One region of the Thalassotalea atypica genome, then DNA from elsewhere that is predicted to be linked to it. Evidence: predicted binding sites of a transcription regulator. Region 1 holds the regulator's gene; the other holds the start of a gene.
What was found. Region 1 encodes MetJ, which represses methionine synthesis genes. Its sites were predicted from a motif close to TAGACGTCTAGACGTCTA; they were not measured.
Positions count from the first base shown of each region.

Region 2: a site for MetJ is predicted at 5,782-5,799, ahead of serA (phosphoglycerate dehydrogenase). Genes of this name have one in related genera too.

Region 1 covers NZ_AP027364.1:4,055,125-4,062,871, forward strand. The annotation lists gene metL (bifunctional aspartate kinase/homoserine dehydrogenase II) at 1-1,883, opposite strand, end outside; gene metB (cystathionine gamma-synthase) at 1,889-3,130, opposite strand; gene metJ (met regulon transcriptional regulator MetJ) at 3,301-3,633, shown strand; gene QUE03_RS18235 (malic enzyme-like NAD(P)-binding protein) at 3,725-4,969, opposite strand; gene QUE03_RS18240 (adenylosuccinate synthase) at 5,275-6,573, opposite strand; gene QUE03_RS18245 (DUF2065 domain-containing protein) at 6,682-6,873, opposite strand; gene hflC (protease modulator HflC) at 6,923-7,747, opposite strand, start outside.
Region 2 covers NZ_AP027364.1:963,563-971,309, forward strand. The annotation lists gene QUE03_RS04485 (beta-N-acetylhexosaminidase) at 11-1,603, shown strand; gene QUE03_RS04490 (DUF6170 family protein) at 1,593-1,895, opposite strand; gene ribH (6,7-dimethyl-8-ribityllumazine synthase) at 2,094-2,558, shown strand; gene nusB (transcription antitermination factor NusB) at 2,573-2,989, shown strand; gene thiL (thiamine-phosphate kinase) at 3,007-3,978, shown strand; gene QUE03_RS04510 (phosphatidylglycerophosphatase A family protein) at 3,992-4,459, shown strand; gene serA (phosphoglycerate dehydrogenase) at 4,529-5,758, opposite strand; gene rpiA (ribose-5-phosphate isomerase RpiA) at 5,862-6,521, opposite strand; gene QUE03_RS04525 (5-formyltetrahydrofolate cyclo-ligase) at 6,606-7,229, opposite strand; gene QUE03_RS04530 (peptide MFS transporter) at 7,323-7,747, opposite strand, start outside.

The DNA of each region.
Region 1 (7,747 bases):
AATATACCTGAAATCTCTTCAATCTCATCGCCACTAGCGATCAAGTCATCAATGGCAAAATTAATCGGTAAACCTGCACCTACGGTGGTATTTCCTAGCCATAAGCTGTCATGTTCTTTTGCGCTTTGTAGTAGCTTGTTGTAGTTAGCTGTACTAGAGGAAGCCGCCCACTTATTGGCGCCAATAACGTGAATTCCACGCTCAAAAAATGGTTGATATAACTCGCTAAACGCTTTACTTGGCGTAATATCAACAACGACCAATTCATCATATGGATGATGGGTTAACCAGTTGAGTAAGTCATCCTGTTGATAACTTTTGCTGTGTTGTTCAAACTGTTCGAATGAACTTTCGACATCCAATCCATCAGTATTGAGCAAGATTCTTTTCGATGAGGCAATACCAACTAAGTGTAGGTTTTCTAAAGCAGGTACTTTGGCCACTTGCGAAGGTAAAAGTTCGATAAAACGTTGACCAATATTACCCGCTCCTGCGATCACCAAACCAATATGACGAGCGTCTTTTGTCACATCATGATGAACATTATTCAATAGCTCTGTGGTGCAAGGCTGTGGGATAACAGCAATGAAGCTGTGCTGACGCTCACTGGTTAAGATTGCGATTAATTGCTGAGCCCTCAATGAACGTTTGAATCTCACTTTAACATTGCCACGCTGGGCAACATTGTGACCAACAACAGCAATAATGGCTACGGGGGTAAATCTTACCTCGGTATCATGACTAGCAAGCCATTGGCTTACCGCTAGTTGCTGTGACTGTTGAATAACAATTTGTCCTTTTGCAACGTCAACCCCAATAGCCGAGAACTCCTTCGCCGCTTGTTTTCCGACGTCGCCTAAAAAGCTTACTGATTGTGCAAGAAGCAGATCATTAAGATGAGTCACAGAGAGCTCTTGTTTTGCTATCTGACCAAAATCTCCTATCTCTGTACCAGCCGTATTGGCATCAAAACTACTAGCAACATGCAAATGACTGCCACAATCGTTTAACGGTTGTAAAGTTTTTGCATGAAGCACTGGATTGCCTAAGCGCCCCAATTCTTTCGCCACACCGCGTGGCACTCGGTGTAATTTTCGAGCATTGGGCACAACACGTGGATCCGCACTATAAATACCGTCTACATCTGTCCACAACGTGACATTTTGTGCGGCAGTCAATGCTGCAAGAATGGTTGCAGAGTAATCGCTGCCATTTCGGCCTAAAGTACAAGGCAGTCCCTGCTCATTACGCGCGACAAAGCCTGTAATAACCGCCAATTTTGACGGCTCACGCAGCAACGCTAATTGTCTTTGACTTAAGTCATAGTCAACCGCGCATTGTTCTTCATTATTGATGACAAGAAAGTCTCTCGCATCAATGGCATTACTCGGGCAAACACGTTCATTTAGAATTGCAGACAATAATCTTGCAGACCATAACTCTCCTAAGGCCAATAATTCGCTATAGTGTGCATTAATATCTACTTGAAGCCATTTCACTAGCAGAGCAATGTCATGCTCTAATAACGCAATTAAAGAGTGTGCATGTACCGTTTTTAATAACGATGAGATCAACTTAGTTTGGCGATCTTTAACTTGTGAGATTTCGTGATGCAGTTTATCGCTCTGAACAACGGCTAATTCATAAATGTGCAACAATTCATCGGTGGTATCGCCGTTTGCTGAGACCACCACGACATCGTCAAGCTTACAATTAACTTGAATAATGTCTACTGCTCGATTGATGCACTCAACCGACGCTAAACTGCTACCGCCAAATTTGTGTACCTGAACCGCTTGCTTGCATAATTTATTGTGCATTGCAGACCAAACTTGCTCTTGTTCTTGCTCTTCAATCTGAGCTATATCGCTTTGAATTGACATATTAATTACCATACTGCCGCTTGCGATGAGCTAACACGAAACTGCGGCGTTTTCTTTGCGTAATCATTTTGCAACGATGTCACTTTCTGACCGTGTTGGCTGGCGTTAAGGCCATTATTTAAGTCTGTTAGGATGTCGTTGATATCTTCTAACCCCACCGAAACTCGCACTAAAGACTGTGTAATACCGGCTTCGAGTTGTGCTTCAATTTCCATTCCTGCATGAGTCATGGTTGATGGGTGGCTTATTAAGCTCTCAACGCCTCCAAGTGATTGTGCAAGTGTGAATAGCTCAAGGTTAGCAAAAAGTGCTTTAACTGCTTCTACGCCACCCTTAACTTCAAAACTGAGCATTGCACCAAAGCCTTGCTGCTGCTGTTGAGCCAACTCATGGTTAGGATGATTGGCTAGTCCAGGAAAATACACTTGCTTTATCGCTGGGTGTGTTGCTAAAAATTCTGCAACTGATTGCGCATTTTCCTGATGCTGTTTCATCCTTAGCGGGAGAGTTTTTAGTCCACGTAGTGCTAAAAAGCTATCAAACGCTGAACCAGTTATACCAATGCAATTTGCCCACCAAGCCAGCTCTTCGCCAAGTTCTTTTTCTTTCGCTACGAGTACGCCACCTACAACATCACTATGACCGTTGATGTATTTGGTTGTTGAATGAAAAACAATATCAGCCCCAAGTGCAATTGGTTGCTGAAGTACGGGAGACAAGAACGTATTATCCACTGCAACAATGGCACCAACTGCATGGGCTTGTTGTGCTATTGCGCGAATATCAACTAATCGTAATAATGGGTTACTTGGCGTTTCAATAAGAACTAATTTAGGTTGTTCAGCCAGTGCTTTCGACAATTGCTCGGCGTCAGATTGGTCAACAACTATGACTTCAAATTGTCCTCGCTTGGCCAAATGAGTAAATAAGCGATAACTGCCACCGTAGCAATCATGAGGTATAACAACTTTTTCTCCTACCGACAATAATTGGCATAACAAATGAACCGCTGACATACCGGTACTGGTGACAATGCCCACAGCCCCACCTTCTAGATCCGCAATTGCTTGGCCGAAAGTAGCGCGCGTTGGATTGCCCGTGCGCGAATAATCAAACTGGCGTTTATCATTAAAGCCTTTAAGTGAATATGTACTAGATAAATGAATTGGTGCGACAACAGCACCATGATGCTGATCGGTATTAATACCAGCCCTGACGGCTGTTGTGGCGATGTTTTTGGCACTCATAAATATTCACTTTTACGTTTAGATGTTTGGACGTCTATAAATCTATACGTTTTCTTTTGAAGGGTCAAGAAGTTTTAGACATCTAAACTTCTACACATCAAGGTTGACTCAGTCGCGTCAACAAGTACAATTTGCATTGGCTTAAAGAATAAAACTGCAGAGGTATTTAAATGGCTGAATGGAATGGCGAATATATTAACCCATACGCCGAGCACGGAAAAAAAAGCGAACAAGTAAAAAAAATTACCGTTTCCATTCCGTTACGTGTTTTAAAAGTACTTACTGATGAGAGAACTCGTCGCCAAGTAAACAATTTACGTCACGCAACAAACAGTGAATTATTATGTGAAGCATTTTTACATGCGTTCACCGGACAGCCGCTGCCCAATGACGAAGATTTGGCAAAAGACAATAATGAGAAGTTACCACACAGTGTTCGCCAATTATTGGAAGCACAAGGGGTGACAGATTTCAGTCAGTATGAAGATGAAGTTGAAGAGTAGTTTGCTTTACAAATTCATATAATTAGATAAAGACAACAAAGGCGCTATTAGGCGCCTTTGTTATTTCTAGATTAGGCTATAAACTTACCTGTTATTCCGCCATGTAGTTTTCAGGCATATCAAGTGCTGCAACCCCTGACTCAATCGCAGCTTGTGCTACCGCTTTGGCAACACGAGAACATAAGCGAGAATCCATTGGTTTTGGAATGATGTAACTACTACCAAAAGTGAGTGCGTCACTACCGCTGGCTTTTAGTACTTCCTCTGGCACTGGCTCTTTAGCAAGTTCTCGAATGGCATGTACAGCGGCAATTTTCATTTCGTCATTAATTGCTCTTGCTCTAACATCAAGTGCACCACGGAAAATAAATGGGAAACACAAGACGTTATTTACTTGGTTAGGGTAGTCAGAACGGCCGGTTGCCATAATAAGATCATCACGTGCAGCTGTCGCTAGCTCAGGTTTAATTTCTGGATCAGGATTTGAACAAGCAAAAACCACAGGTTTATCTGCCATTAATTTAAGTTGCTCAGGTGATAGCAAATTTGGACCTGAAACACCTACGAAGACATCAGCGCCTTCGATGACATCATCTAGGGTTCTTTTATCGGTGTTGTTGGCAAATAGTTTTTTGTATTCATTCAAATCATCGCGACGAGTGTGGATCACTCCTTTTCGGTCAAGCATATAGATTTTTTCACGCTGTGCACCGCATTTAATTAACAGTTCCATACAAGCCACGGCCGCTGCTCCAGCGCCCAAACAAACGATGTTAGCTTGCTTAATAGACTTACCTTGGATCTCGAGTGCATTTAACATACCCGCCGCGGTAACAATGGCCGTACCATGTTGGTCGTCATGAAATACAGGTACTTTACAACGCTCGATTAATGCGCGCTCTATTTCAAAACACTCTGGTGCTTTGATGTCTTCTAAATTTATGCCACCGAAGCTGTCTGCAATATTAGCTACCGTTGTTACAAAGTCCTCAACAGATTTATGTTTTACTTCAATATCGAAAGAATCAATTCCAGCAAAGCGTTTAAACAACAATGCCTTACCTTCCATAACTGGCTTAGACGCCATCGGGCCAAGGTTTCCTAACCCAAGGATGGCAGTACCATTAGAAATTACAGCAACGGTATTTCCTTTCGCCGTATATTTGTAAACATCATCTGGGTTATCAGCAATCTCACGTACTGGCTCTGCAACTCCAGGGCTATAAGCAAGAGCAAGATCTAAACTTGTCTCTGCTGGAGTAGTTAATTCAACACTGATTTTACCTGGCCTAGGTAGAGCATGATAATCAAGTGCTTGTTGTCGAAAATCTGTCATGGTGCGTTCCTAATATTAAACACGTTACTGTAGCTTCTTGTATGTGGTTTAGTTTGTAAACCGACTTAGCGTTATAATTATTATTTTTGCTCTTTATATGGTATTTGATAAAGGATCGAAGATACAAGCTCATTTTCATATAAAAAATCGCTGAACGCTATAATACACAAGAGGTTAGACCATTCAAAACAGCATGTTTAGTCTTCTAAAATACGCTAAAAGAGACAAAGTAAATGGTTATACCTTTGTTTTACACATAAAAAAACCAGCTAGATAGCTGGTTTTTAAAATTAAGAAATTATCATTTATTCATCGAACGGATTAACTAAAATCATCGTTTCGATACGATCTGGACCTGTAGAGATGATATCTACCGGTACACCGGTAACTTCTTCAATACGCTTGATATAAGCAACAGCATTTGCAGGTAATGCATCAACTGAAGTGGCACCAACCGTTGATTCTGACCAACCTGGCATAGATTCATATACCGGTGTGATTTCTTCATAACCTTCAGCGGCTGTAGGTGGTACAGTAACTACATCGCCCGACTTAGTTTTGTAACCAGTACAGATTTTAAGTTCAGATAAACCATCTAAAACGTCAAGCTTGGTTAAACAAAACCCGCTAATACTATTTACTTGAACGGCGCGGTGCATTGCAACGGCATCAAACCAACCACATCGGCGTTCACGGCCAGTTGTTGCGCCAAATTCATGACCAACAGTACCTAAGTGATGACCAATTTCATCGTCTAATTCTGTCGGGAAAGGACCTGAACCAACACGAGTTGTATAAGCTTTAGTAATACCCAATACATAATCTAAGTAACGAGGGCCAAAACCACAACCCGTAGCAACACCACCTACTGTTGTATTTGATGAAGTCACGTATGGATATGTACCATGGTCGATGTCAAGCAACGTACCTTGTGCGCCTTCAAACATGATTGACTCGCCGTCTTTGCGGGCTTGGTCAAGCATTTCAGCAATATCTGCAACCATAGGTTTGATAACTTCAGCCATTGTTAATGCATCAGCCAGTACTTCTTCATAATTTACCGGTTCAACTTTGTAGTAAGTTGTTAGAACAAAGTTATGGTATTCCATAATTTCTTTTAACTTAGCCGCAAAAGATTCAGCACAGAATAAGTCACCTACGCGTAGACCACGTCGTGCCACTTTGTCTTCATACGCAGGACCAATGCCGCGACCTGTCGTACCGATAGCTTTGCTACCACGAGCGATTTCACGCGCAGCATCAAGTGCATTATGATATGGCAATATAAGAGGGCAAGCATCACTAATTAATAAGCGTTCTTTAACCGGTACACCACGTTCTTCTAACATGGTCATTTCCGTCATCAATGCTTTAGGACACAAAACAACACCGTTACCAATTAAGCATTTTACGTTGTCACGTAATACACCAGATGGAATTAAATGAAGAACTGTTTTTTCGCCGTTGATAACAAGTGTATGGCCTGCATTATGACCACCTTGATAACGTACTACGTATTTGGCTTTATCTGTGAGTAAGTCAACGACTTTACCCTTACCTTCGTCACCCCATTGGGTGCCTAGAACTACAACGTTTTTGCCCATGATTAAAAATCGGAAAGAAAATTAGGCGGGGATTCTATCAAAATTAAAATAGCAGTCCAAGTATAAATTGGTGAAATTTAAACCTGTTGATGTATCTGTGCTGTTATTCTAAAGCTCGCTAAACCACCAAAGCATAGCTAACCCCATGAGCATTATAACAATTCCAATCATTCGAATATTGGCAACGGGCTCTTGGGCAAGTTTGGCAACATAAGCTCTCCATTTATTAGGAAACAAAGCAGGCGCTAGTCCTTCAAGAATGAATGCCACCGCAATAGCCATTAATATTATTTTGGTCATTTGGGTTCCTAAAAAGAAAAAGCCATGTTGAACATGGCTTTATTTGGATTTACTTTTTAGCTTGGTTGGTATCTTTGAGGTAGTGGAAGAAATCACTATCTGGTTTCACCACCATGATATCACTTTTGCTATTGAAACTATTTTCGTAGGCTTCAAGACTTCGAAAGAAACTATAAAATTCTGCGTCTTTACTGTAAGTATCCGCATAAATTTTAGCAGCCAATGCATCCCCTTCACCACGAGTCTCTTGTGCACTTTTTTGTGCATTAGCAAGCATGACAGTTACTTTCGCATCAATTGTTGCGCGAATGATCTCAGATTGCTCCTGACCTTGAGAGCGATGCTCTTTCGCAACAGCAGTTCGTTCAGCACGCATACGTTCGAATATTGAGTTACTGACTTCCGTTGGAAGGTTGATAGCTTTTACACGAACATCAATAACCTCAATACCCAAGTCTTCACGGCTGCTGCCCGCACTTTCCAATGCTTTAATCATGATACTGTCACGATCGCCAGAGACAATTTCTTTGATCGTTCGAGAACCAAACTCAGTACGAAGACCGTTATTAATTTTCTGCTTTAATAAAGCACGTGCATTATCTATAGAGCCGGTGGTACGTAAGTAATACGTTGAGAAGTCGACGATGCGCCATTTTACGTATGAGTCGACCATCAAATCTTTTTTCTCTGACGTCACAAAGCGATCTGGCGCTTCATCTAAGGTTTGAATACGTGCATCAAGCTTTTTAACCGTCTCAATTAACGGCACTTTAAAATGCAATCCCGGTTCAAAAATTAGCATGCCACCAGTGGAGTCACGCTTTATCTTTGAAAACTGAAATACAATACCACGTTGACCTTCAGGTACAACAAA
Region 2 (7,747 bases), 1.3 Mb from region 1:
GAGTAACAAAGTGAATAAGTTGATTTGCACATTATTGGTTTTGACCTGCCTGATCGGTTGCAATAGCGATGATAGCGCGAATACCGCATTTATTATTCCTCAACCAACTAATGTAGAGCTAACATCGGGTACATATCTAATTAAGAATGATGTGAAAATAGTGCTAGAAAGCGGTGATGAACAGACTCTAGTTATTGCTGATCAATTAAGTGACTTTATCAAGGCGCAGCTTGCAGTCAACATCTACATAAATGAAGAGCCGCCAGGAGATGATTATTCTTCTATCGTACTCAGGAAAGAAAGCTCAGGTAATGTTACCGAACCTGAAGCTTATACTCTTGCTATAAACAACGAGGAAATTAGTATAACGGCCAATGAAAATCACGGTTTGTTTAATGGCATTCAATCATTAAAACAGCTTATTTTTACTCAGCAGAAAGATAATGAAATTCCTCAGTTGGTTGTGACTGATCAACCTACATTTAGCTACCGAGGTATGATGCTGGATGTTAGCCGACATTTTTTCTCCGTGGAAGAAGTTAAACGCTTTATAGATCTAATGGCGTTGTACAAGCTAAATAAGTTCCATTGGCATTTAACGGATGATCAGGGGTGGCGAATTGAAATAAAGCAATATCCTTTACTAACTGATATTGGCTCATATCGTTTTGAGAGTATGTTAGAAAAAAACTATGAACCTTATATCGGCGACGGTATACCCCATAGTGGCTTTTATACACAGGAACAAATAAAAGAGGTTGTCGCTTATGCTGCTGAACGGTTTGTTGAGGTAATTCCTGAAATAGAAATGCCAGGCCATGCAATGGCTGCTTTAGCGGCTTACCCTGAACTAGGGTGTTTTGATATCAATTACCAGGTATCAACTTCTTGGTGGGAATCTTTTGGGGTTATGTGCCCGAAAGAAAGTACCTTTGAGATAGTTGAACATATCCTCGATGAAGTGATTATATTATTCCCAAGTAAATATGTCCATATAGGCGGGGATGAAGTTGCTATCAATACTTGGCAGCAAAGCAATCTTGCTCAGCAGGTTATACAAGAGCATAACCTAAAAGATGAACATGCCTTACAAGGCTATTTTTTTGACAGAGTGAGTCAATACTTGGTGACTAAAGGTAAGCAAGCTATAGGTTGGGACGAAGTGTTGGAAAAAAATATTCAATCACAGCCTACCGTAATGATATGGCGCGATTTGGACTTACTCGCTAAAGCGCAAGAGCAGAATACCTCGGTTATATTAACCCCTGGCCTTTATACTTATTTTGATTATTATCAGGGAAACAGTGAAACAGAGCCATTAGCTCAATGTTGCTTTTTACCTGTGGAAGAAGTGTACAAAATGCCTGTGGATTATTCAGCCGATTACAATGTTGATATTTTAGGTGGGCAAGGGCAGCTTTGGTCAGCTTTTATAAAAACAGAGTCCCGACTTCAGTATATGGCTTTACCTAGAATGCCGGCTCTTGCTGAAGTCCTTTGGAGCACTCAGTCACAGAAAGACTTTGCTCATTTCAAAGATAAAATGAAGGCTCACGAAGTTTATTTATCAAACAAGGAAATAAATTATAGAGTTATTCAATAGATTTCGAGAATTGCTTTAAAGCCTGCTTAATATGAGCCTTACAAAAGCTCAATGAAGCCGGCTTCATTACAAGCAAGTATGCTACTAAAGAAATTATCACTGTCAAAACCAACATGCCCCAATCCTGTCTTGCCAAATAAATAAAAGGTGGGATTAACAAGCCAAGTTTGATTAAGTTAAGCATTAGCTTTTGTGGTACTGTGAGCTTCTGCATCGCAAGAGCGAGAATCTCTTGTCGTTCTTTGATGCTGTAATCTTTCAGTTCTTCAATTTGATTAGATGAAAAAATCATATCCAATTCTACGTAACCCTATTATTAGGCACAGTGTACCTAAAGCTTTGCTTGCAATCATCTATAATTACCAAATTGATTATGTTGCTTTATCTGTAAGCTTAATTCTTGCTGTGTATATTTTTAACAACAAACAAGTACCTAAAAAGCCGTTTTTTTGTTAGAATCGCGACAATTTTTTTCTATAGGTAAAATTCAATGAACGTAATTGAAGGTAATTTTGAAGCAAAGGGCAAGAAGTTTGCTATCGTTGTTTCTCGTTTTAATGATTTTGTTGTTAACGCTTTATTAGAAGGCGCGATTGATACGTTAAAGCGTCACGGTAATGTCAATGATGAAGATATCACTGTTGTTAAAGTACCTGGTGCGTATGAATTACCATTAGCGGCACAGCGTGTTGCAGCTAAAAATGAATTTGATGCCATTATTGCGTTAGGTGCGGTTATCCGTGGGGGTACACCTCATTTCGATTTTGTTGCTGGCGAGTGTAATAAAGGCTTAGCACAAGTTTCATTATCAGCATCTATTCCGGTATCTTTTGGTGTTATTACCACTGACTCTATTGAGCAAGCGATTGAACGTGCAGGCACTAAGATGGGTAACAAAGGTGGTGAAGCAGCGTTAGGTGCTTTAGAGATGGTTAACGTGTTAGAACAAATTTAAGCTAAGGATTCACAGTGAAACCTACTCCTAGACGTAAAGCGAGAGAATTAGCGGTTCAAGCCGTGTATTCTTGGCAGCTTAGTCAAAATGATATCGCCGATGTTGAAGCGCACTTTTTAACAGATAACGCTAAACGTCGTTTTGATATTGAATATTTCCAACAATTGTTACGTGGTGTTGCTGCAAAGCTTTCAACACTGGACGGTGTGATTGCGCCGCACGTTGATCGTCCACTAGACGATGTTGACCCTGTTGAAAAAGCCATTCTTCGTACGGCAATTTATGAACTGAGCGATTGCCAAGAAGTGCCGTATCGTGTGGTGATTAATGAAGCAATTGAACTTGCAAAATCGTTTGCGGCTGATGACAGCCATAAATTTGTGAACGGTGTGCTTGATAAAGCGGTCAAAGATTTACGGCCTAACGAATAAGTAGCGTTGTAATAACTATGAAAGAATTTGACATGATCAAGCGTTATTTTGCTGAGCAAATTGTTCAACGAAAAGACGTATTATTAGGTATAGGTGACGATTGTGCCATTGTTAAGCCTGATGAAAGACAAAATTTAGCGATCACTACAGACACTTTAGTTGCTGGCGTGCATTTTCCTGTGGAAACAGCACCTCGCGCTATTGGACATAAAGTGATTGCAGTGAGTTTATCAGATCTGGCTGCAATGGGGGCTGAGCCTAATTGGCTATCTCTTGCTATAACTTTACCTAACGCGGATGAAGCTTGGTTAACTGAGTTTTGTGCTGGCGTATTTGAATTATGTGAATACTTCAATGTTCAGTTAATTGGTGGTGATACCACACAAGGGCCGCTTAGTGTTACTGTGACGGCTCAAGGTACGACGCCTTTGGGGAAACATATTTCTCGCTCGGGCGCTAAGTCAGGTGATTGGGTTTATCTAACCGGTGAAGTGGGCGATGCAGGCTTGGCGTTGCAGCACTTGAAAGGCAAACTTAAGGTTGAAGACGTATTTGTTGAACAAATAATGTCAAAACTTAATTACCCTAAACCCAGAGTATTAGCTGGGCAGGCATTACGTGAATATGCCAGCGCTGCGATTGATATTTCTGACGGCGTGATTGCTGATTTAACCCACATCTGTAAAGCGTCCAATGTCGGCGCTAATATTGTTTTAGACTCCTTACCTTTATCTAAAGTAATGTTAAGTACTCTAGAGCAAACTGATGCCGCTAAACTTGCATTGTCATCTGGTGACGATTACGAGCTTCTGTTCACCGTCTCAGAAGATAATAAAGTGGGCATGGAAACGGCGCTCAATAATCTAGGTGTGCCTATTCGCTGTATTGGGCAAATAAACCCTAACGAAGCTATTACAACGACCATGGACAGCAAGCCTATCGCATTAGAGATTAACGGGTATGAACATTTTTCTCATGCTCAATCATAAAGGTGAACTCTAAGTGAAGCCTCATTTTTCTCTAACTGATCCCGTTCAGTTTTTGGCATTAGGTTTTGGTAGTGGCTTAGCACCTAAAGCGCCCGGCACATTTGGCACTTTGGCTGCTATACCTGTTTATTTATTGATGACGGGCCTATCGCCATTCGTATACTTATTATTGACGCTAGTCATGGCTGTAGTTGGTATATACATCTGTGGATATTGCGCTAAAGCTGTAAATGAGCACGATCATCCTGCCATTGTATGGGATGAAATTGTAGGTTTTCTTATTACCATGTATTTGGTGCCTGTATCTGTGTTAAACATTGTTTTAGGCTTTGCTTTGTTCCGCTTTTTTGACATCGTCAAACCTTGGCCCATCTCATATTTAGACCGCTATGTAAAAGGTGGTTTTGGTATCATGATTGATGATGTTATTGCCGGTATTATGGCGTTAGCTTGTTTACAGTTACTGCTTTATTTTTTGTAGTCTAAAAAGTTCTAAATACTAAAAAGCCGAGATTGTCTCGGCTTTTTTATGTTTCACACTTTAATAGACTTAATGAAGAATACGAGCGCGAATAGTACCTTCAATTTGCTTTAACTCTTTTAATGCCATTTCACTGTTTTCTGTTTCTACATCAATTACAACATATCCAATTTTATCGTCGGTTTGAAGATATTGCGCTGCAATATTGATTTCGTGTTGGGCAAACGCGTTGTTAATAGCCGTTAACATTCCTGGTTGGTTGTGGTGAATGTGCAATAATCGAGACGTGCCAGTGTGTCCAGGAAGCGATACTTCAGGAAAGTTTACGGCTGATAATGTTGAGCCATTATCCGAGTATTTAGCCAGTTTACTAGCAACTTCCAATCCGATATTTTCTTGAGCTTCTTGAGTACTACCACCAATGTGCGGCGTTAAAATGACATTATCAAAGGCGCGTAATGGCGAGATAAATTCCTCGTCATTTCCTTTTGGCTCTACAGGGAATACGTCGATTGCAGCTCCCGCCACGGTTTTATTCTCAAGTGCTTCAGCTAAAGCATCGATGTCAACAACGGTACCACGAGAAGCGTTGATGAAGATGGCTCCTTTCTTAATCACTTCAAACTCAGCAACGCCCATCATATTTTGAGTTTGTGCTGTTTCTGGTACATGAAGGCTGATCACGTCGGACTCTTTTAACAGCGCTGTAAGTGAAGGGGCCTGACTGGCATTTCCCAATGGCAATTTAGTTTCAATGTCATAGAAGCGAACTTTCATTCCTACATTTTCCGCCATGATGCCCAGTTGAGTGCCAATGTGCCCGTAACCAATAATTCCCAAAGTTTTACCGCGAGCTTCAACAGAGCCTACGGCTGACTTTTGCCAAATGCCACGATGAGCCAATGCGCTTTTTTCGGGAATACCACGAAGTAAAAGTAGAATTTCACCTAACACGAGTTCTGCTACAGAGCGGGTATTAGAAAACGGAGCATTAAATACAGGAATGCCTCTCTTTTGAGCAGCAGGTAATTCCACTTGGTTTGTACCGATACAAAAACAACCAATAGCAACTAGTTTGTTCGCATGACTTAACACTTTATCGTTTAATTGCGTGCGAGAACGTATACCGATGAAGTGCACATCCTTGATCTTTTCAATTAATTCAGCTTCTGAAAGGGATGTTTTAATATATTCAATATTTGAATAGCCTTTGGATTTTAGTTCTTCTAGCGAGCTTTGGTGAAGCCCTTCCAGTAAAAGGATTTTAATTTTTTCTTTGGCTAACGAGTTTTGGTTCATAGTAATTTTCAGTCGCGTCTGTTTGGATGGCTAGATATCTAAAATATCATATAGTGCTATAACTCTAAAGTGCTAATTTTGCTTTTTTTGGATATTTTTTCAGCTATATGCTCACTTCTTTTACACCGCTAGTTGTGCCTAGTAATAACCTGTTGGCCGCGCGATTAGCGAATAAACCATTGGTGACAACACCGACTATTGCGTTTATTTTTGTTTCCAATTCAGTTGGGTTGATAATTTTTAAATTATAAACGTCGAGGATCACGTTGCCGTTGTCAGTGATTACACCTTGTCTATAAACGGGGTCGCCGCCCAGTTTAACCAATTCTCTTGCTACGTAACTACGCGCCATAGGAATGACTTCAACTGGTAGTGGAAACTCACCTAATACGCCAACTAACTTTGATTCATCAGCAATACAAATAAATTCTTTAGCAACGGCCGCTACAATTTTTTCACGGGTTAACGCTGCACCACCGCCTTTGATCATATGCATGTGTTCATTAATTTCATCTGCGCCGTCTACGTAGACATCTAATACATCAACACTATTTAAATCAAATACTTCGATACCGTATGATTTAAGTTTTTCTGTTGATTGCTCTGAGCTTGAAACTGCGCCGCGAATTTTATCTTTGATGGTGGCAAGTGCATCAATAAAATGATTTACGGTAGAACCCGTACCGACACCGACAATACTATCGTCTGCTACAAATTCGATAGCTTTATAGCCTACTGCTTTTTTTAGTTCATCTTGGGTCATAACAATCTCGTTTGGTTAATTCAATGTTGCTGGCTTTAAATTGTGACGAGATTATAACGTGTCAGCCTAGTTGCGCACAGTAAATTAACAAATGATCCGTTGTGTTGGTGTGATTATTTCGGGAATGGGGATGTCCCATGATTCGGTAGGGACTTTAGCGATTTGTTGGCAATCATGGGCTAGGCCAATCAAATAGGGAGTAGTTTGCTTGCTTGCTGATTGGCTTGGTGTGTCAAAGGTGTCGTAGATTGGCGCTAATGTACGATCATAAAAGCCTCCTCCCATACCTAAGCGGGCCCCTGTATGGTCGAAAGCCACCAACGGCGTACATATTATGTCGAGCTCTTTAATTGGAATAAGCTCTGCTTTATTCAGCCTTGGCTCTAAGATGCCAAACTTGTTAGCGACCATTTTTTGGTCGGAACGATACAGTGTGAATAATAAATGATTAGCACTAAAAGGATGTAATATTGGCAGGTATACGCGTTTACCTTGTTGCCAACACCATTTTACAATCGGAGAAAGGTCTAGCTCACCGTCGTTAGCCAAATACAATGCAACGGTGTTCGCTATAGCGAATCTTGGGTGCTCAGTGAGTTGCTTAAGAAGTTGCCCACTTGCCAAATGTTGAAATTCACGATCAAGTGCATTTCTTTTTGTTCTAATCAGTTTACGAAGCTGTTGACGAGAAAGTAGACGATCGTTCATTGCTCTGTTCTTTTGTTATTATTCAATATATTGATATCAATGGTAAAAAAAAAGCTAGCGTCAAAGCTAGCTTTTTTTATTCAAAGTGCTCGATTAAGTGTGCTTTTCAGGCATACCTTCGTGAGTACCCACAACAGACATTTCTTCTTCTAGTTTGTTGTCTAAATCTTGTGGCTTGTTATCTTCTGCGCCGTGCATCCAGTCTACCAACTTGCCGCTGACTAACCAAAGAATGATACCTGCTACGAACGCCATGATGGCAACACCCATAAAGGCAGCAAATGGACCTACATCACCAACCATTTGCCCCACTGCAGCAGCTGCATAGTTACCTACACCAGAGAAGAAGAACCACATACCCATCAATAGTGAAGTGTATTTAAGCGGTGCCAATTTAGTGACTAGTGAAAGGCCAATAGGAGATAAGCATAATTCACCCATGGTATGGAACATATAGGCTAAAACTAACCAAATGATACTAGCTTTTGCTGTCTCGCTGTCACCAATTTGAAGTGCAG